2 regions of the Marinobacter sp. MDS2 genome follow, and region 2 is predicted to be linked to the other one. Evidence: predicted binding sites of a transcription regulator. Region 2 holds the regulator's gene; the other holds the start of a gene.
What was found. The regulator sigma-54, encoded in region 2, starts transcription at its own class of promoters, with help from an activator protein. The targets are predictions, from matches to a motif close to ANTGGCATNNANNTTGCTNT.
Positions count from the first base shown of each region.

Region 1: a site for sigma-54 is predicted at 2,204-2,223, ahead of flgB (flagellar basal body rod protein FlgB). Genes of this name have one in related genera too.

Region 1 is NZ_JAVAJF010000003.1:170,862-181,714, reverse strand. Features, by position in the region: gene Q9245_RS14060 (flagellar hook protein FlgE) at 1-527, opposite strand, end outside; gene Q9245_RS14055 (flagellar hook assembly protein FlgD) at 556-1,233, opposite strand; gene flgC (flagellar basal body rod protein FlgC) at 1,252-1,701, opposite strand; gene flgB (flagellar basal body rod protein FlgB) at 1,734-2,132, opposite strand; gene Q9245_RS14040 (nitroreductase) at 2,353-2,934, opposite strand; gene Q9245_RS14035 (adenylate/guanylate cyclase domain-containing protein) at 3,147-4,586, shown strand; gene queF (NADPH-dependent 7-cyano-7-deazaguanine reductase QueF) at 4,593-5,411, opposite strand; gene Q9245_RS14025 (ABC transporter permease) at 5,432-6,205, opposite strand; gene Q9245_RS14020 (ABC transporter ATP-binding protein) at 6,202-7,152, opposite strand; gene Q9245_RS14015 (organic solvent ABC transporter permease) at 7,400-8,524, shown strand; gene Q9245_RS14010 (HD-GYP domain-containing protein) at 8,514-9,818, opposite strand; gene Q9245_RS14005 (hypothetical protein) at 9,995-10,588, opposite strand; gene Q9245_RS14000 (PilZ domain-containing protein) at 10,648-10,853, opposite strand, start outside.
Region 2 is NZ_JAVAJF010000001.1:850,615-861,467, reverse strand. Features, by position in the region: gene Q9245_RS04110 (YhdP family protein) at 1-1,159, shown strand, start outside; gene Q9245_RS04105 (carbon-nitrogen hydrolase family protein) at 1,175-1,999, shown strand; gene yjgA (ribosome biogenesis factor YjgA) at 2,013-2,540, opposite strand; gene mgtE (magnesium transporter) at 2,558-3,919, opposite strand; gene Q9245_RS04090 (HPr family phosphocarrier protein) at 4,006-4,275, opposite strand; gene rapZ (RNase adapter RapZ) at 4,282-5,166, opposite strand; gene ptsN (PTS IIA-like nitrogen regulatory protein PtsN) at 5,209-5,679, opposite strand; gene hpf (ribosome hibernation promoting factor) at 5,783-6,085, opposite strand; gene Q9245_RS04070 (RNA polymerase factor sigma-54) at 6,157-7,689, opposite strand; gene lptB (LPS export ABC transporter ATP-binding protein) at 7,872-8,597, opposite strand; gene lptA (lipopolysaccharide transport periplasmic protein LptA) at 8,611-9,132, opposite strand; gene lptC (LPS export ABC transporter periplasmic protein LptC) at 9,116-9,715, opposite strand; gene Q9245_RS04050 (HAD family hydrolase) at 9,712-10,281, opposite strand; gene Q9245_RS04045 (KpsF/GutQ family sugar-phosphate isomerase) at 10,281-10,853, opposite strand, start outside.

The DNA of each region.
Region 1 (10,853 bases), on a different contig from region 2:
GCTATATTGCGAATTCGCTGCTCCAACACCGGCTGCCGCGAATCCAAATTCAAATCCGTAACCAGATTCGTAGTTCTACGCGGCGCAAGGTTTCCAGTCTCAATAGCGAGATCGCCACGCACACCAGACAAATTCCCGTCATCATCCGCCGTGTAACCCTGCACCTTCATGTTCTGGTTATTCACCACGAATCCGTCTTTATCAATCCCGAACTGACCAGCGCGGGAGAAACGGGTTTCACCATTATTACTCAGAATGAAGAAGCCATCGCCGCTGATGGCCATGTCCAGCCCACTATCGGTGAAACTAATGTTGCCCTGACCGAACGACTGCTTCACATCCTGCACCCGAACACCGTCACCAATCGGGTTGGTGCCACCACTTAAAAATCCGTTGGCGTACAGATCACCGAACTGCACCTTACTGCCTTTAAAACCGACGGTACTGGCGTTAGCAATGTTGTTGCCGGTTACATCCAGATCCACCGATGCGGCCCGCAGACCACTTAATCCTGTATTAAATGCCATGACTTATACCTCCTGGTCCGACACCGGTTCAGTTAATTTGCTTGACGTCAGACAGGGCAATCGAGCCCATGCCAGCAAGATTCAATGTAATCGAGCCACCGTTATTCAAAGACACACTGTCTACGTTCGCACTGACCATGGTGCCCAACTGCTGCGGCCCGGATGGGTAACTACCCTGTGCAACAATCTGGTACGGGCCGGGCGGCAAAGCATTGCCGTTGCCGTCTTGACCATCCCAACGAAAAGACACCACACCAGCCTTGCTGCTACCCATATCAATCTGCCGAACAAGCTCGCCTGACTGGCTCATAACCGACAGCCGCAAACCACCTGTGGAAGCAGGAACTTCAATCGTGCCGGTCACTTCGCCCTCTGCGCCCAGAATGCCCACACTGGACGGAGCCAGAACGGTCTTGCCCACCATGGCCGACGCCTGCAGCGCCTGACTAGAACGGAACTGGCCGGCCACTTCGCCTACGGTGCCAGTCAGATTCTGCATTTCTTCCAGAGAACTGAACTGAGCTAGCTGAGAAATGAAATCACCGTTGTCCTGCGGCTCCAGCGGGTTCTGATTCTTCATCTGCGCCAACATCAACTCCATGAAGGCATCTTTACCAAGCTCGCTGCCCCCCTGGGCTTTGCTGTCTTGCTGAACTCGGTACTGGCCCAGCACATCGGCGGCAGACGCTGAATTTACTGCACTCATCACTTTCTCCTCGCCCTATTACTGCTGACCCAGCGTCAAGATACGCTGCATCATGGATTTCGCGGTATTCATCACATCCACGTTCATCTGAAAACTTCGCGATGACGACATCATGTCCGCCATTTCTTCCACCACATTGACGTTCGGATAGAACACGTAACCGTCTTCGTTTGCTGCCGGATGGTTAGGCTCGTACCGCATTTGCAGCTCGGCATCGCTTTCCACGATTCCTTCAACCCGAACGCCCGCACCCGCGCCTTCTTGCGGGTTGGTACCAAAGGCTTGTTGCTCCGGGTTCAGCATGGACTGCTGAATCGCCGCGAACACGGGTTTGCGCGCTCGATAGGTGCCCTCCGTGCTTGAACTGGCGGTTTCGGCGTTGGCAATGTTCGAGGCGGTGGTGTTCAGCCGCAGTGACTGCGCGGTCATGCCCGAACCCGCGATGTCGAAAATGTTACCCAGTGACATGACTGTCTCCTTCACTCAAAAATGGCTGCGGCTTACTCACCCTTTAGGGCTTTGGTCAGTCCGGAAAATTTACTGCTGAGAAACTGGAAGCTGGCTTGGTAATCCATGGCGTTGCGCATAAAGCGGGTTTGTTCCTGTTGCGCATCTACGGTATTCCCGTCAACCGAGGGCTGGTGAGGGGTGCGGTACAACAACTCACCATCGGCCCCGGATCCTGAGGCTTCCATGTGAGAGCTGTGGGTGGTGGTCATCTGAACGCCACTCATTTCATTCTGCGCCTTCTGCATCATGGCCCGAAAGTCGATATCACGCGCCTTGTAGCCCGGGGTATCGGCGTTTGCCAGATTATTCGCCAGCACTTCTGCCCGCTTAACGCGGCCCTGAAGAGCCTGCTCATGAATACCCAATGCGCTATCGAATGAAATTGCCATGCCTGCCTCCTGAAATCTGCCCCGGCTTTCTGATCAGTCAGTGATTGCCGGTTTTGCGTTCTGAAGGGGATAAAGCAAGCAGGATGCCAAAAACAGAAAAGCCTGCAGGAACGCAGGCTTCATAGGGGGTGGGTTGAAATATTCGTGCCGTTTCAAGTCGGCAGTTCGGCAAAAACCAGGAAAAGGCGGCAAGCTGTTTCCTCATCCTGCCACCCAGCCGTCAAGCGCTCCAGGGGCGGGATTGTTCGGGCCCCAACCACTCCTCGACGAACTCTCCACTCGATGGTCGGGGAACGGGAGGCTTACGGGAAGAAACGGTTCCGGTATAAAGGAAACCTGTAATAATCTCATCTTCTGCCAAGCCCAGCCCTTCACGAATAACGGGATCGTAGGCAAAGGCGCCTGAACGCCACATGATGCCATAGCCGGCATCAGAGAGTGCCAGCGACAAGAACGACATCCCAGATGCCGCCGACATCACCTGTTCAACATCCGGTACTTTTTTGTGGGGCTTAGGCGATGCGATACCCACGATCACCATCGGCGCACGAAGCGGCGCTTTCCTGGCATTTTCACGGGCCTTCTCAGTGGCATCCACGCAGCCCGATCTCGCAAACAGCTCTCCAAGCGCAACCAATGCTTCACCTTCGATAACGAGGTACCGCCACGGACGCAGCAGCGCATGATCTGGCGCTCGAGCAGCGCACTGAAACGCCAGATCGACCACATCACGGGGCGGAGCCGGTGCCTCTAGCCGCGGTTCCGACGAGCGCTCCATAAGAAACTGGGTAATAGAACTCATATACTCTCGCTATTCATACAAGTGTGTGCAAAATCGTCGTTTCTGTTGACCTGGGTTAATTGTGGGTAATACGTAATACTGTTAACCTTTAGTCGCAGATACTACCAATAAAAAACTTTCGGCACTCACCATGAGCCACACTCAACCAAATCACAGCGCTGACAAACAGGACGTATCTACGTTCAGCGTGACCGTATGGGTGCGCCAGTAAGATGATGAGTGCTCCGGCAGAGCTTCGCAACGTTTCCGCCAGCTCCGGAAAGGTTTTATCAAACGACCCCTACGATAACACCGTCGTTATTCCCCCTATGCCAGACTACAGTGGTCGCATTCTGGCGTATGCATCTACCTCGATCATTACTGTAACCGGCGTTATCCAGGATATATTTGCACTGTGGTTTCTGTGGTTAGTGGCAATCGCCATGGTTTGGCCGCACCTTGCCCATCTGATCACCCGACGCACGTTCCTGAGAAATTCTCCGCGTATTCGCCAAAAAATGCTTCTGCTGGACTGTATTTTTGGTGGCGCGCTAATCGGTGCGCTGGGCCTGGTTGCCATTCCCTCCACCGCCATCGTTTTAATGCTGATGTTCAGCTGCCTGATTATCGGCGGCATTCGACAATGGCTGTTCGGAACAGCACTGACCGCTGCCTCACTGGCCGCTGCCGTAGCAACCTTTGGCACCGCAGACAATCTGCAAGCCCCGCTTCTGACCAGCGTCGTAGCCCTGTTGGCTACCGGCGTTTACATCTGCGTGACCGCTTATTACTCCCACGTTCAGGCAAGAGCCCTGCTCTACGCGAAAACCCAAATCCAGAACCAGCGAGAGCAATCCATTGCGCTCTCTCATAAATTGTCGAAATACCTCTCGCCACAGGTGTGGCAGTCCATCTTTACCGGCGAACGCGATGTTCGGCTGGAAACCCAGCGCAAAAAGCTGGCGGTCTTTTTTTCCGACATCAAAGGCTTCACAGAGCTGTCAGAAGAGATGGAACCCGAAGCCCTTACCGAGCTCCTGAACCACTACTTCAATGAAATGTCCCAGGTAGCGCTGCGCTATGGAGGCACCATCGACAAGTTTGTTGGCGACTCCATTATGGTATTTTTTGGCGACCCGACCAGCCGCGGTCAGCGTGAAGATGCCTTTGCGTGCGTATCCATGGCCATCGACATGCGCAAACACATGAAGATCATGCGGCAGAAATGGCGCAGTCAGGGCATTAAAACCCCGCTGGAAATACGCATGGGAATCAGCACGGGATACACCACCGTCGGCAACTTTGGCGCCGAGAACCGTATGGATTACACCATCATCGGCAAAGAAGTGAACCTGGCCAGCCGGCTTGAATCACTGGCCGAAGCTGGCGAGATTCTAATTTCCTACGAGACCTTCTCGCTGATCAAAGACCGCATCATGTGCCGGGACAAAGGCGAAATTACCGTAAAAGGCTTCGGCAAGCCGGTGCCGATTTACGAAGTCGTCGACTTCCGCCGGGACATGGGGCCCAACCGCAGCTTTCTGGAACACGAACACAGCGGCTTTGCCATGTATCTGGATTCGGACAAGATCACCGAGCGCGAGCGCAGAGCGATTCTGACCGCACTCGAAGATGCCGCCGATCGCCTCCGACAGGAAGACGACTCAGACTAACCTCGCCTACTGCCGAACCAGCCTCGGCCCCACGCCATCCTCAGGGCAAGTGCTTCGCCAAGGGTTAATATCCAACCCGCCCCGGCGAGTGTATCGGGCACACACCATCAATTCCGTGGGCTTACAACGCTGCATCAAATCGGTAAACACGGTTTCTACACAGTGCTCATGAAAGTCTTGTTTCTGGCGGAAGCTGATGATGTAACGCAGCAATCCAGCCCGATCAATGGCCGGACCGGTATAGCGGATAAAGATCGTTGCCCAATCGGGCTGCCCCGTGACCGGGCAGTTACTCTTCAACAAGTGAGAACAGAGCCCCTCCGTTACCTCGGGACCATTCGCCAACAGCGAATCCGGCGCGTATTCGTACACGACATCGCCCACCGCCTCGTTATCGATCAACTCGCAGCCGTCTGGCCGGCCCACCGCCGGGGCAGTTTCATCGACACTACGCATCTGCACGTGAACAGCACCGCCACACACCTTGGACAAATCCCGGATGATCGTTTCTGTGACTTGCGCTTCAGACGAAAAAACTTGCTGATTCAGAGAGTTGAGATACAACTTTAAAGATTTACTCTCAACAATCGAAGGCGAGGCAGCGGGGAAGCGAATCTCCGCCCACGCCACCACAGGCACGCCACCGGGGCGCAGCCAGGACAGCTCCCATGCCTGCCACATATCTTCGCCAAACCAGGGCCAGCGCCCATCCTCAAGTCCAATACGCCGGCGATTCTCTTCCCGGGCTACCGGAAACAACAGCGAAGGATCGTACTGATCCGGGTAGTCGCTGGATTTCCCCAGCGGAGCGTTATCAAGTGCCATATCGGTTACCGGGTTCCAAATTAGTGTCGAATGCCTTTGCCGCGCGCCAACATGCGCAAGGCAATAACGGAAAGCAGAACAATAAAGCCCAGAATCATACCAAGCGAAACGAACGGATTAACATCCGAAACACCCAGTATGCCGTAGCGAAAGCCATTCACCATGTACAGAATCGGGTTGGCTAACGATACGTTCTGCCAGAACGTTGGCAAAAGATCGATGCTGTAAAACACCCCGCCAAGGTAGGTTAGCGGCGTGAGCACGAACGTCGGTACAATCGAGATATCATCGAACTTGGTTGCCAACATGGCGTTGATAAAACCACCCAGCGAGAACAGCGCCGAGGTCAGGAAAACGGTAATAATCACCATCGGCAAGTTATGGATTGCCAGCTGCGTAAAGGCCAGCGACAACAGCGTTACAATCAGCCCGATAATCAGTCCACGGGACATGCCACCAACAACATAGCCGGCCAGAATCGTCCAGTTAGGCACCGGCGACACCAACAACTCTTCGATGCTGCGCTGGAACTTCATCGAGAAAAACGACGACACCACGTTAGCGTATGAGTTGGTGATCACCGCCATCATGATCAGCCCCGGGACAATAAACTGCATGTAGTCAAAGCCGCCCATATCACCAATGCGTGAGCCAATCAAACTACCAAAGATGATGAAATACAGCGTCATGGTGACCGCGGGTGGCAGCAGTGTCTGCGGCCAGATCCGTGTAAACCGCCGAATTTCTCGCAGAACGATGGTCTGAAACGCCGTCCAGAGTGCCAGAGGTGTCATGCTGCGCCCTCCTTCGTCTTTTTGGCTTCAGCCGCATTCTCTTCCACCATTCGCACAAACAACTCTTCGAGGCGGTTAGCCTTGGTTCGCATACTGCTAACCTTGATACCTTGCTTTTCCAATTCCATGAAGAGTGCGTTGAGCCCCTGCCCTTTCGCCACCTCGACTTCCAGCGCACCATCGCCGTTAATCGCGCATTTAAATCCGCCCAGCTCGGGTGCGGCATCCAGTGTTTGTTCGGTATCCAGAATAAAGGCCTCGACACTCAATTGCTGAAGCAATTCCCGCTTGCTGGTGTGACGAATGATCTCGCCATGGTCAATGATGGCGATATTCCGGCACAGAGCTTCCGCTTCTTCCAGATAATGGGTGGTCAGGATAATGGTGGTGCCCTGCCGGTTAATTTCTTCAAGAAACTGCCACATGGAGCGGCGCAGCTCGATGTCCACACCGGCGGTGGGCTCATCCAGTATTAACAACCGCGGCTCATGCACCAATGCTCGCGCTATCATAAGACGCCGTTTCATGCCTCCAGACAACATGCGGGCCGGAGTATCGCGTTTGTCCCACAATCCCAGTTTTTTCAAATATTTCTCGGCGGACACGCGGGCCTTTTTCAGGGGAATTCCGTAGTACCCCGCCTGCGTGGTGACAATATCAAATACCTTTTCAAACTGATTGAAATTAAACTCCTGAGGCACCACACCGAGGTTAAGCTTCGCATCCGATAACTCAGTATCAATATCCTTGCCGAATACTCGGACCTTACCCGACGACTTGTTCACCAGCGACGACACGATTCCCAGTGTGGTCGATTTGCCCGCGCCATTAGGGCCCAACAAAGCAAAAAAATCGCCCTCAGCGACCTGGAGATCGATTCCTTTCAGGGCGTAGAAACCATCGCCATAACGTTTCTCAAGTCCTTCAATTTCCAATGCATAGGTCATAAGTGGAACCGCTGTTAATGAATGCACCGCACGAGCGAAAAATATGTAGTGCGCTATGTGATTGAGGCATTTCACCAAATTTCAAGGCAGTGCGCGACATTCATCAGCCACGCACGAAACCCCCAAACTGCGACAGGTTTCCCGATATAGACGAACCACCCTCCCTATAATGCCGTTACAACAACTTACAAAGCCTGTAACTGCCTCTGGCTAATCAGGTGACCGCGAAGGGATTGTACGACACACCATGGAACTCGCTCATCTGCGCCATCTACTACTGACACTCTCCACCGCCTTTCTATTGTCAGCATGCTTTGACGATGGAGGCTCCGGTTCAGACGATGCCCTCACCGGCCAAATCCAAAGCCGCGGCATAAGCGGCCTGACTTACACGACCAGCTCCCGTCAAAACACAACCGATGCCCAAGGCAGGTTTCAATATTACCCCGGCGAAACCTTGTCTCTGAAAGTCGGCGCACTTTCAATCGCGGAAAACATACCGGCGAAAGCATTTGTCAGCTTTCTCGACTTTCAACCAGAACTTCGCGATGCGTTAGAAACCGCCAAGATTGATAGTCAAAATCTCAGCGATCACGCGTTAACCGAGTCATCGCTGCTCAATAACCAAGAACTGCTAAACCGCACCCGATTCCTGATGGCGCTGAACTGGACGGAAATCATCCAAGACAGCAAAGGCATCGACATCCGGCATCGGGTGATCGACCAGCTTAACGCTGCGATAAACGACCCGGCTCTCCCCTCGGAGGTCGATTTCGCGATACCCACGGCCGAGTTTGAAGCACCAGAATCTGCTGCAAACCAGTTGTTAGCCAGCATCTGTTTTTACGAAAAAGACGATCAGTTGTGCCAACAACCTCCTACGCTGACAGATATTGAAAGTGCGCCAGAACGGCCCGACAACGACGAAGAAATCGACCCCGACACAACCTACAAGCAGGACCTAAAAGCCTTGCGAGAGCGCATATTACAATCCGTTCGGAGCATCGAGGACATCGACACCCAGGGCGCCAAAGAGTATCTGACCAAAGAGCTGGCAGGCATCACTAATGCAATCAGCAGACAATACTATCTTTCAGGCCATGCCGCCTCGCACCCGGCAAGTGACACCGCCTTGAAACCCCTCTCGATTCGAAAAGTGGGCGGCGATATCGCCCTGGCAAAGAATGGAATCGAAGCAATCAGTACACGCCCACAAGACGTATCCGTTCATACCTGGAGCTGGCAAGAAGCGAGCGTCGAATACTTCGTGGACGGCAGCGCTGGCAGCGAGTCTGAAATTCTGATCAACTTCAAGCCGGCAAAAGACTATCGCTGGATTCGAAAGTCGCTCCGGGTACTGGTCACCGAGTAAAAATCTTGCCGAGCGACCAGCGAGGCTCGTTGGTCGCATCCAGAGCCATCAGGTCCAGACCCTCGGTACCATGCGGCAGACACTCTCGAACCGCAAGAACTTCGCCTTGTGTTCTTGCTTCGTTATAACGTGCAAGATCAACCACCCTCCCGCTCTTGAAGGAACCTTTCTCGCTCGCTTGCAACACCATAACGCTCGGCCATAGCCGGCGCTCCGGACTATGCGAGACAACCACTCCGCGGCTACCGTCATTCAGCTCAACCAAGGTCCCCGCGGGGTAAACGCCTACAGCCTGGATAAACGCCTCGACCAAATCCTTCTGAAACTCGATATTGCGCATCTCATAGAGTAAACCCACTGCCTTAGCGGGTGTCATGGGTTCTTGCCCCTCACGGGGCGCGATCAATGATTCGAAGAACTCGGCAATACCTGCCACTTTTGCCAGCAAAGGAATCCGCTCGCCACCCAATCCAACGGGAAAGCCCGAGCCGTTATGGCGCTCTCTATGGCCTTGGACGACACTAAGCACCGCCTTGGAAACCCCGGATGGCTTCAGAATCTCAACGCCTCGCTGCACATACGTCCTGAAAACCTCGTAATCTTCCACGGACAGTTGCTGCTCACTCTCAACGATCTCTATCGGCAACGTGGTCTTGCCGACCTGAGACAACAAACAACCTGCACCCAGATGATTCAAAAGCCCTTCATTAAGACCAAGCTGGCGCCCAACCACCAGGGCCCATACCGATGTATTTAAGGCATGACGATACACAAAATCATCGTATTGACGCGTTCGGCTCAACCATAAGAGCGCACTGGGCTGCCGACAGACACTTTTCACCATTTTTCTGGTAACGTCCGCGACCAGACGGGCATCTACACCGGCCTCTGAACGAACCGAATCGAACATTCTCTCAAGCGCGCCTTCGGCATCACCCAACAGTTTTCTCGAGGTTTTGATTTCTTTCTTTAGGGTAGTACTGACTTTGTGGTTTACCGGCTCACGAATACTAAGCGGCGGAAGTTCAATCTCTTCCCGACCTTTAGCTCTTTGCCTTGAGCGAGCCTGGAACCCCACAACATGCGGCAAGTTTACATCAGCGGAATCGCGGGTTTCCGGCTCGTCGATCATCACCCATTTGCAGTGAGAGACGAGCGCCCGCACGTCGTTTTGCGAGCGAATATAGAAGCCCTGAATCGGAAAAGGAGTTTCATGCCACGGTCGATCCAGATCAGACACGAACATGCCAATCTCCAGATCATGAACCCCTAGCTTTCGTTGCTGAACCCCCACCACTTTCCCCTCAGATACAAATGTCTCAAGGTACTCAGTGTGACATGCCGGAGCATAGCTGCCATTACCATTTTGTAGAGAAGCGTCACGAAAGCAGGCTCAAAGGTAACCCTGCACAACAATTCGCAACGGAATGTATAGATGAGACCCAGTGCGCACAAATGGAACCGGCACAATCAATCAGCTTTACACACCGAATCATCAAACTCTGGCAGCCGGGCGCTGAGCGATCCGCGGGGCACTTTGCGTGCGTACACTGTATAAGCCACGGATGAAGCGCGGAGGTAATCCATGTTCACCACCTCATCGCTTTTTGAAATCTCGGTGTCTATAGGCCGGCACACGACAGATAACCGGAACTTCGCACCGATGTCCGCAATGCGCTCAACCGACTCTGGCCCAACCACTTGCATACAGGCAATTTCGCTTGCCGGGCCGCTCTTGAACACACTCACATCCTGACTTTTCTCACCGCAAGCCCTCACACCCGCGGCACAACTGCCCGCCTGGTCATGGCTGTCGTCGGCAAGCCGCCAGACCCGATCGCTGCATTGGGTTTCAACCTTCATGGTGGTCGATTGGTCGCGCATGAACGACCAGCCCGGATAGTCTGCGGTCTGCCACGACACTCTTATCTGGCGTGATTCTCCCGACGACGTTTCACCCGGGAACATTGCGTAATGGGTGTAATAACTGGCACACCCCTGAAGCGCCGAAATCAATAAACCAACGCAAAAGAGTTTTATACGAGAGGTATCAATCAACAACATGGAAACAGGCCTTCCCAAGCACATGAATTCGCCACCATCCTTTTTGACAGACCTTCGGGCTATTCGCTGTCCAACGCAAATTGCAGCCCATACCCGTCATCGGTCTTACGCACCACCACCATATTCAATACAGGCGCTGGCACCGGCAACCCCTGCACCTGGACAACCACCTTGTCTCCGAGCTTCGGCGCAAATGAGACCCCTTCCAGTGCAATAAAAATACCACCGTCGGAAATATCACGGGTCGGGAAAATATGCTCCCCCA
Region 2 (10,853 bases):
TCAGGTGGCGGGCACCTGGGCAGACAGGCTGGCGTTTGATTTGAACCTGAGAGAAGGCGGCTTAGACCTCAATTTTGACCATTTGTATTTGGGCGATAACCGGCTTTCCGATATTCAGGTAGGTGCTCTGTATCTGGGGGACCGCTGGGTAGTGAACACGGAGTCCGAACGGGCCGTCGGCCGCGTGGTTATTCCGGATGACGACGGCATTGTCGAGGTGGATCTGCAGAGCCTGAGTCTGAGTCGGCAAAAAGAGGGGGATCGCCCGGATGAGCCGGTGTTGACGCTGGAGCAGCAGTTGGAAGCCTTCCGGCAGCTAGACATTGGCAGCTGGCCGAACATCGATGGACAGGTTGCGTCCTTGACCGTTGGCGGCCAGCCTGCCGGACGCTGGACGTTGAAGCTTCGCCCTGAAGAGCACCAGTTAAACGTAACCGGAATCGAAGGCCAGGTCGGTTCGTTGGCGCTGACCGGCGCTATGACCTGGCGCATTCTCGATGGCCGGGAGGTGACCCAATTCAAAGGCCAGCTTGCCGGTGGTGCTTTAAAGGATTTAGAACCCCTCACCGATGGTTCGATTCCGTTGAACAACGACGAAACCACCATCGAGCTGGATGTGGACTGGCCCGGTAGCCCCGCCCATCTTGAATTGGGCAAGCTGAGTGGTCAGGTCAGCATGCGCTTGGATGACGGTGTGATTCTTGAACAGAACAACTCGGCGCAACTTTTCCGGATTTTCAATCTTCTGAATACCGACACCTTGTGGCGTCGCCTGAGTTTGGACTTCTCGGATTTGTATGAAGCGGGCGTTGCCTTTGATGCAATATCGGGGAAGGCCGTTATCACCAACGGTTTGCTCACTCTGGATCCTGAACTACAGTTGGTGGGCCCGTCGGGCGCCTTTAAAATCAGTGGCACCACCAATATGGCGAGTGAAGATCTGAATATGCGTTTGGTGATGGTGTTACCGATCACCCAGAATCTGCCACTGGCTGCGCTGCTGATGGGGGCAAGTGCGCCCATTGGTGGCGCCCTTTTTGTCCTGGACAAGATACTGGGGGATCCGCTCAGCAAACTGACCAGTGCCACGTATACTGTGACAGGAAACTGGAGCGATCCGAAGGTTGAGCTAAAAGGTGTTTTCGATACAGGCGAATAATCCGGGAGGCTGGTAATGACGAAAGTTGCCGCAATTCAAATGGTCAGTGGTCACGATATTGAGGTCAATCTGGCAGAAGCCGCCCGCTTGCTGAAGGAGGCCGCAGAGCGCGGCGCCAAAGTCGCGGTGTTGCCTGAAAACTTTGCGGTATTGGCATCCAGTCAGATGCAAGTCTGCGGTGAACGGGAGGCTGGTGACAGCCCTGTGGTGAGGCATTTTCTGGCGGCTCAAGCCAGAGCCCTCGGGCTTTGGATTGTCGGAGGCTCGATGCCTTTGGCGAGTCGGCCAGACGGTTCTTCGATTGCGGATCGGGTGCGGGCCTGCTGCCTGGTGTATGACGATCAGGGCCGCGAAGTGGCTCGCTATGACAAGATCCATCTGTTCGATGCCATGGTTGAAGATGCTCACGGCCAATACAAAGAATCCAATGCATTCGAGCCCGGTGATCAGGTTGTCACCATAGATACGCCGGCAGGCCGGTTAGGTTTGGCAATCTGCTACGACCTTCGGTTTCCGGAACTGTTTCGTGCCTTAAGAGAGCAGGGCGCCGATTGGGTGTGCTTGCCCAGCGCATTTACCTGGCAAACCGGCGATGCCCATTGGCATGCCTTGATTCGGGCTCGGGCCATCGAAAATCAGGTCTGGGTTGTCGCGCCAGGCCAGGGCGGCCAGAACAGTGAGCGCAGACGAACCTACGGCCACAGTCTGGTATGCGACCCTTGGGGCAAAGTGGTTTCCGAAATCGAAGAAGGGCCGGGGGTGGCCCTGGCAGACCTGAGTCTGGAATACTTGAAGCAGGTGCGGACGCGGATGCCGGTGTGGGAACACCGGCGCTTATAGAAAGCCGGTAGCGTTAGTGCTGCTCGGCTTCGTCAATCCATTCCCGAAGCGCGCGGAACAGCTTGCGGGACTGCCCGGTATTGGCCTGCTTTTCGACTTCTTTGCGGGCGTTTCGCACCAGATTGCGCAGGTGCTGAACCTCGGCGCTCGGACAATAGTCGATAAACTCCCCGACCACTGAATCCCCTTCCGAGATCATCTTGTCACGCCAGCGTTCCGCGAGGTGGTGCCGGCGGGTGTGTTCTTCACTGCCCGCATAGAACGCATCAATGGTTTTGCTGATGGTTTCGGGATCGTCTTCCTGGCGAATGATCTTGCCGATGTACTGCAAGTGCCTGCGGCGGGCCTCACGCTGGGTGATGCGGCGTGATTCCAGGATCGCCCGTTGCAGCCGGTCACTGATCGGCAGCGTGGCGAGCTGATCTTCGCTCAGTTCCAGCATGCGCTTTCCGAGATCCTGCAATTCATGCATTTCCCGCTTCAATTGCGACTTGCTGGGCCCCAGATACTCTGGAAGTTGGTCGTCAGTATGGTCAGTCATGTTGTTTATCAATTCTGTCAGGCGTAGAAGAGGGTGGCCAATCCCAGAAAGGCCATGAAGCCAACAACATCGGTCACCGTTGTCAGAATAACACCGCCGGCGAGGGCCGGGTCAATATTACGGGACTTCAGAAATAGAGGCAGTACGGTGCCGGCCACGGTGGCTGCAACCAGATTGATCACCAGTGCGGCCGCAATCACGCCGCCGATCATCCAGTCGCCGAACCAGAGAATGGCTGCGGTCGCCACGACCCCGGCCCATAAAAGTCCGTTAAGGATACCGGAGAGTAGTTCTCGATTCAGCAACCAAGCAACGTTGACGCTGCTGATTTGCCCCACCGCCATGCCCCGGATCACCAGCGTCAGGGTCTGGCTGCCGGCAATGCCGCCCATGCTGGCGACGATGGGCATGAGTACCGCCAAGGCCACGACCTTGGCAATGGTGTCTTCAAACAGCCCGATCACCGCTGAGGCGGTAAATGCGGTCAACAGGTTGATGCCGAGCCAGACCGCACGACGGCGGGTGGTTTTCATCACCGGGGCAAAGGTATCTTCATCTTCATCAAGGCCGGCCAGGCTCATCAGCGAGTGGTCTGCGTCTTCACGAATAACATCAACCACGTCATCGATGGTGATGCGGCCCAAGAGTTTGTTCTGTTCGTTTACCACGGGCGCTGAAATCAGGTCATAGCGTTCGAACAGGGTGGCGACCTTGGTATCGGACAGACTGACAGGAATCGGTTCGATGTCGGTGTCCATCACTTCCCGAACGGTAGACGCCGGGTTCGAAACCAGCATCCGGGTGATGGCGAGCGTGCCGATAAACTCATCCCGCCGGTTAACTACGATCAGGCTATCCGTCATCGGCGGCAGGCTGCGGTGGCGGCGTAAATAGCGCAGCACAACGTCAATGCTGATGTCCGGGCGCACCGTGATAGTGTCCGTGTTCATCAAGCCGCCGGCGGTGTCTTCCGGGTAGGACAGAACCTCTTCAACCCGCTGTCGGTCCTGTTCGTCCATGGTTTCGAGGACTTCGAGGATCACCGTGTCGGGTAGCTGTTGAAGCAGGTCGGCGAGATCGTCCGACTCGAAATCTTCAATAATGTCAGCCAACTCCTGAGCGTTAAACTTGCTCAGGAAATACCCTCGGATATCGTCACCAAGGTGCTGGAGAACTTCGCCTTCCAGTTGCTTATCGACCAGATTCCACAGCAAAGCGCGCTGACGAGGCGGAGAGGATTCCAACAGGTGGGCGATATCACTGGGACTGAGGCCGCCGTTCAGGATGCGAGCAACCTGCTTCAGCGCGCCACTATCCAGAGCCTCGCTCAGGGAGCGGAGTCTCTGGTGGGCCTGACTTTGTTCCAGAATATCAGACATGGATCCACCTACGGTCAGAAAACCTCCGTATTATAGCGGAGTTAGCGAGCGTCGGTGAGGGGGAGTTATAGGTGAATTGCGAAGAATCAGCCGCCTTCGCCGAAATAATCTGCGATCAGCGTGGTTAGCGCCTCGATGGCTTGTCGCTCATCCGGGCCGTCCGCAATGAGTTCAACGGTGGTGCCCTGGCTGGCCGCAAGCATCATGACTTGCATGATATTTTTGGCATCTACCTTGCGGTCGTTGCGGCTGATCCAGACCTTCGATTCATGCTCGGAGGCGGTGGCGACCAGCTTTGCGGTGGCCCGGGCGTGCAAGCCGAGCTTGTTGATGATTGTCACCGTACGGCTGATCATGGCGAATCAGATTTCCCCTCTGGCTTGCAGATGAGGCAGTTCGGAGTGGCGAACCTGCACATTGCGGTACTTTTTTGCGAAGTGTTTTGTCAGTTGTTCCGAAACGTACACCGAGCGATGCTGGCCGCCAGTACAGCCGATGGAAATGGTCATATAGCTGCGATTGCTGTCTGCAAACGAGGGAAGCCAGGAATCGAGAAACCCAATGATGTCGTTGACCATCTTCTGGCTCAAAGGCTCGCGCTCGAGGAAGTCGATGACCGGTTGGTCAACGCCGGTGTACTTGCGGAGGCTGGTGTCCCAATAGGGATTCGGAAGGCACCGAACGTCGAACACGTAATCGGAGTCAACCGGTACCCCGTGCTTGAAGCCGAACGACTGAACCAGCAAGGCCAATTCCTGGTCCTTCCGGCCCGCAACCCGCTGCTTGACCATGTCCCGTAGCTCGTACATGGACAGCCCGGTGGTGTTGACGTACAGGTCGGCCAGCCGGGACAGCGGCTCTAGAAGGGTTTTCTCGTAAGACACTGCTTCAGGAAGCGATGTTTTATCATCGCTGAGCGGGTGTTTGCGTCGAGTTGCGTGAAAACGCTGCAGCAATGTTTGCTCGTCGGCATCCAGGAAGATGATTTCGACATCCATGCCGGTGCTTTTGAGCTGACTGTATATGGCCTCGAAGTTGGCCAGCTCGCCCGACAGGTTGCGTGCGTCAATGCTGACTGCCATTTTACGCAGGCGAGTGGTCGCCTCCTGGGTGGCGGCTTCCTGGGTCAGAGGGAAGAGGAGCCCTATGGGGAGGTTGTCGATGCAGTAAAACCCCAAATCTTCCAGTACGTGCAAGGCGGTACTTTTTCCCGAGCCTGAGCGGCCGCTGACGATGATCAGCTTCATAACAGTGTTCCTCTCATGCTGCGCGCTTTTGCTGAATTCGTATCAGTTCTGATTCGAAATCATGGCCTTGTGCAGATGGTCGGTATCCTGGCACTGGCGCAGCTTTTCGCAAAAAGAGCTTTCATTAAACTTTTCAGCGAGCTGACTGAGCAGCTCCAGGTGTTCGCTGGTCGCTTCTTTGGGCACAACCAGGGCGAAAACAATATCGACGGGCTGGTTGTCGATGGAATCGAACTCGACCGGTTCGGCCAGAGTCATCAACACGCCGATGACCCTATTCAGCCCGTCCAGCCGGCAATGGGGAATGGCGATGCCTTCGCCTATGCCGGTACTGCCCAGCCGCTCCCGCGACACCAGGTTGTTGAAGATATCTGTATCGTTGAGACTTTCATCCTGCTGGTGAATGTGCTCGGCGATAAACTCCAGTACACGCTTCTTGCTTGACGCTGCAACACGGCACAGAGTCAGTTCTGGAGCCAGAATGTTGTCGATGGTCAGGGATGAATCGCTCATAGATCGACTTCATTTCCGTAAAAAAAAGGCTGCGGCCGGATCATACTCCTGCCGCAGCACGTTTTATTGAAACACCCGGTTCGGTTTCACGCTAAGAGGCGCGTTAGCCGTTACCTTGCATCCGGGCAACTGTCTTTTCTTTATGTTTGAGGATCTGGCGGTCGAGTTTGTCGACCAGGCCGTCGATGGCGGCGTACATATCCTCGTTTTCAGCCTTTGCGTGAATTTCGCCACCAATCACGTGGAGGGTAGCTTCGGCCATCTGGCGAACTTTCTCAACTTGCAGCGTCACCTGACAATTACTGATGTGGTCAAAGTGTCGCTCAAGCTTATCAAACTTGGTGTTTACGTAATCCTTTAGTGCGGGAGTCAGTTCTACATGATGGCCTGAAATGTTGAGTTGCATAGGCTTCTCCTGTTGTCATATAGCCGGCTTTTGCCGGACTGAGTGTCAGCACCTCTTGTACTGACGAATCCTTAAACCAAACGTTTACGCTCGTTCGAGGGAGGGATGTGCATCGCCTCTCTGTACTTGGCTACGGTACGTCGGGCAACATTGATTCCCTGTTCTCCTAGCATGGCTGCAATTTTGCTATCACTCAATGGCTTTTTCGGAGTTTCGTCCGCAATCAGTTTTCTGATCATCGCACGAATCGCCGTTGAGGAACATTCTCCACCCTCGGCAGTGCCCACGTGGCTGGAGAAAAAGTATTTAAGCTCAAAAATGCCTCGGGGTGTATGCATGTATTTTTGCGTGGTAACCCGGGATATGGTCGATTCGTGCATATCCACCGCCTGGGCAATGTCCGACAGGATGAGCGGTTTCATGGCTTCGTCACCATGATCCAGAAAGCCCTGCTGGTATTCCACAATGCGAGTGGCCACTTTGAGCAAGGTCTCGTTGCGGCTCTGCAGGCTTTTGATAAACCACTTGGCCTCCTGCAGTTGGTCGCGCATGTAGGTGTTATCGGCGCTGCTGTCCGCCCGTCGTATTAATGAAGCATAGCTCGCGTTTACGCGAATGCGCGGGGCAATTTCCGGATTGAGCTCCACGCGCCACCGGCCTTCATGTTTGCGCACGATGACATCCGGAATGACATAGTCTGGTTCTGTACGGTCGATGCTGTCGCCGGGGGTCGGGTTCAGGCTGGTGATCAGCCCCAACACTTCTTTCAGCTGATCTTCTTTCAACCGGCTACGGCGAAGCAGTTGCGCGTAGTCACGGTTGCCCAGCAAGTGCAGAAACTGGGTCACGACCAGCTTGGCCTGGCGCAGCCATGGGGTGTCCGGTGGCAGCTGGCCAAGCTGGATCATCAGGCAATCCTGAAGATCTCTGGCAAACACCCCCGGTGGATCAAAGTGCTGGAGTCGGTGCAGAACCGCCTGCACTTCGTCGAGTTCCAATGGATCGTCTTCTGAGCCTTCAAACAGGCCGGAATGAATTTCTTCGATGGAAGACGTCAAGTAGCCCCGGTCATCGACCGCATCCAGCAGGGCGTGTGCAATCGCCTGATCCCGTTCGCTGAGCGGGGTCAGGTTCAGCTGCCATTCCAGATGGTCGTGCAGGGTTTCGCTGGGCGAGTTTCGGGTTTCGAAGTCGGAGTCGTTTTCATCGTCGCCACGGCTGGCCGGAGCTGGTGCTGACTGGTAGATGTCGTCCCAGGCAGTATCGACCGGCAGGTCGTCAGGGATATTGTCGGGTGTTTGATCTTCCGCTGACCAGTCGGGTGCGGTTTCCGATTCGTCCCAGTCCGTACTTTGCGAATCTGAAGCGGATTCTTCCGGCGCCGAGGCAGTCTCGTGTTGTTCGTCGTGGTTGTTTTCCTGCTGCTCGACTGAATCTGCCTGATCGTCGTCCTCGGAGGTTTCCAGCATCGGGTTGGAGTCGAGTGCCTGCTGGATTTCTTGCTGTAGATCCAACGTGGAAAGCTGCAGTAGCCGAATGGCTTGTTGCAGCTGGGGGGTCATGGTTAGGCTTTGGCCCATTTTAAGCTGTAATGAAGCTTTCATAACCATGGCTCAATATCCATAACGTGCTCGTATCCTGATCAAAAGCATTGCTTGCAAATATAAAAAATTGTTGTGTGCTGGTAACTTACAGTACGCGATCAACAATTTAAGCAAGTACCCTGCCGAGTTTACTTGCTCGCGTTCAGCAAAACAATCAGCCCGGCCTTCAGGTCTACGATTGTCTAAAGTCGGAACTCATCCCCAAGGTACACTTCCTTCACTTGCTGGTTGGCCAGAATGGCATCTGCGTTGCCCGATGCAATGATGTGGCCGCCCGAGACAATGTAAGCGTTCTCACAAATATCCAGTGTTTCGCGCACGTTGTGATCGGTGATCAGAACGCCAATGCCTTTGTCGCGAAGGTGCCGGATGATGTGTTTGATGTCGCTGACGGAAATGGGATCTACGCCGGCGAAGGGTTCGTCCAGAAGAATGAAGGCCGGCTCCATTGCCAATGCCCGGGCGATTTCTACCCGGCGACGTTCACCGCCAGAAAGCGCCATACCCAGGCTGTCACGAATGTGGGTGATGTGGAACTCTTCCAGCAACTCTTCCAGCTTGGCCTCACGATCCGCCTTGGAAAGCGATTTGCGCGTTTCCAGAATGGCCATGATGTTGTCGCGCACGGTCAGCTTACGGAATACTGACGCCTCCTGTGGCAAGTAGCCGATGCCTTTGCGGGCACGCCCGTGCATGGGCAGGGGGGTGATGTCGTTGTTGTCGATGGTGATGCGGCCATGGTCAGCCGGGACCAGTCCGACAATCATGTAAAAGCAGGTGGTTTTGCCGGCGCCGTTAGGGCCGAGCAGGCCGACGATTTCGCCGGAACGGATTTCCAGTGAAACATCCAGAACCACTTTTTTCTGTTTGTAGCTTTTGGCCAGATTGCTGGCCCTGAGAACTGCCATCAGAACCTTCCTGTTATTGACCTGAGCTGCGGGGCTGAATCACCATTTCTACGCGGCCTGAGCTTGTGCCCTCCGAATTGCCGCCTTCTGCTGTAACCACCCGGTTCACTGTGTCGTAATGAATGACATCACCGCGAAACGTGCTGCCACCTTGTTCGATCAAGGCTTCTCGCTCGAAGGTCAGCTGGCTGTCTTTGGCCGACCAGGTAATGTTCAGTGCCTCGGCATTGATAACGGCCGTTTGATCCTGGGACGGCTGGCGATAATGAGCGGGGGAGCCGCTTGCTTCAATGCGGCTAAGTCCCTGTGGGCTGCGATAAAGTACAACCCGTTCGGCATCCAGCTTAACGCTGCCTTGCACCAATTCCACGGCACCGGTGTAGATGGCAGTGCCCGCGCTGTCATCCAGACGGGCGGAGTTGGCGCTGACTTTAATGGGCTCGTCGGAGTCCAGAGTGAAGGCGGCCGCCGTATTGGCCAGAAAGGTAGCGGCCATAATCAGCGGAAAAAGAAGTCGGTTACCTGATGGGATCATAATGCCCTTCCACTTGGGAATTGAGTTCCAGAATTCGGTCGTCTAGCCAGGCTTTCATGCCCGTTGCCTTTGTGGTTCCGTGCGGTTCGGTGATGGTCACCGGTTGGTCGGTGTACACGGTACCCTCGGTGTTGTTGAGGGTTAGTTCGTCGGTTTTGAAGGTGGTGTCAGCGCCGCTTAACTGGCGATGGATCACCACGTTACCGTGCAGATTGACCAGACCCTCATTTTGCAGAAGGCTACCTTGATCCGCTTCAATATTCCACGGCACCGGGTCGCCTTCACCGTGCAGGGTTGCCCGGGGTTGTTCCATGGCAGCCAGGTTTTGGCTTTCGAACTGTTCAATGCGCGGGCTGGTCAGCCGGATTTTCGGATTGCCCTGAGCGTCCCAGGTTCGGTATTCGGCCTGAACGATAAATCCGTCCGGTTCGTCCGGGCCGCGCAGTTCCTTGGCATTATCCTGGCTACCCGGCGGCTCATCGCTTTGCCACATGAGAAATAAGGTGGCCGCAATGGTTCCGCCTAAAGCCAGGGTTCGGGCCCAGGCTTTGCCTTTTCCGGGACTGAACAAACGCGCGATCACGATTCGGCGCTCACATAGGGTTCAAGGGTTGCCGCAAGCCGGTCTTGGGACCAGAGAATCAAATCGCTGGCTTCTCTCACGGCACCACTGCCGCCGGCAATGGTGGTGCAATAATCCGCGTGCTGCCTGACCAGCCAATACCCGTTCGGTACGGTAATGCCCAGGCCGGCGAATTGCAGGGCAGGGAGGTCAGGCAGGTCGTCGCCCATGTAAGCGATTTGCTCGGGGCTGATGTCCATGTTGGCCACCAGTTCCTGCAGGGCCACCTTTTTGTCTTCCCGGCCTTGCATGAGGTGCGTGATACCCAGGTCGCTCATGCGTTTTTCGGTCAGTGGCGAGCGTCTGCCGGTAATCACGGCAACGGTGATGCCCGCGTTCATCAGTTGCTTGAGCCCCAATCCGTCCAGAATGTTGAACGTTTTCAGTTCGTCGCCGCTGGCACTGAAGTAGAGTTTTCCGTCACTCATAATACCGTCTACATCAAAGGCCACGAGTTTGATGGCGGCGGCTTTGGCGCGAAGCTCGTCACTCCAGTGCTGGCTCATGGGGGGTGTCAGTTCTGGCATCAGATAACCCCCGCCCGCAACAAGTCGTGCATGTTGATGGCGCCCACCAGATTGCCGTCAGTATCGGTTACCGGCAGGGCGTTGATCTTTAGCTCTTCCATAATATTGAGCGCGTCGGCGGCCAGCTGGTCGGCCAGAATGGTTTTGCCGTTGCGGGTCATCACCTGGTTGATGGCGGTCGTGTGTACATCAACCGATTTGTCCAGCGTTCGGCGCAGGTCGCCGTCGGTAAAAATGCCCGTCAATTCGCCGGCGTCGTTCACCACCGTGGTCATGCCCAGGCCTTTACGGGTTATCTCCAGAAGTGCACCGCTGAGGGTGGTGCTTTCAAGTACCCGTGGCACCTTGTCGCCTGCGTGCATGATGTCGGAAACGCGCAGTAGTAAGCGACGCCCCAATCGACCGCCCGGATGCGAGAAAGCAAAGTCCTCCGCGCTGAACCCGCGGGCTTCCAGCAATGCCACGGCCAATGCATCGCCCATCACGAGCGTAGCGGTCGTGCTGGAGGTTGGGGCGAGCCCGAGCGGGCAGGCTTCAATGGCAACGCTCACGTCCAGGTTGGCTGCGGCTTC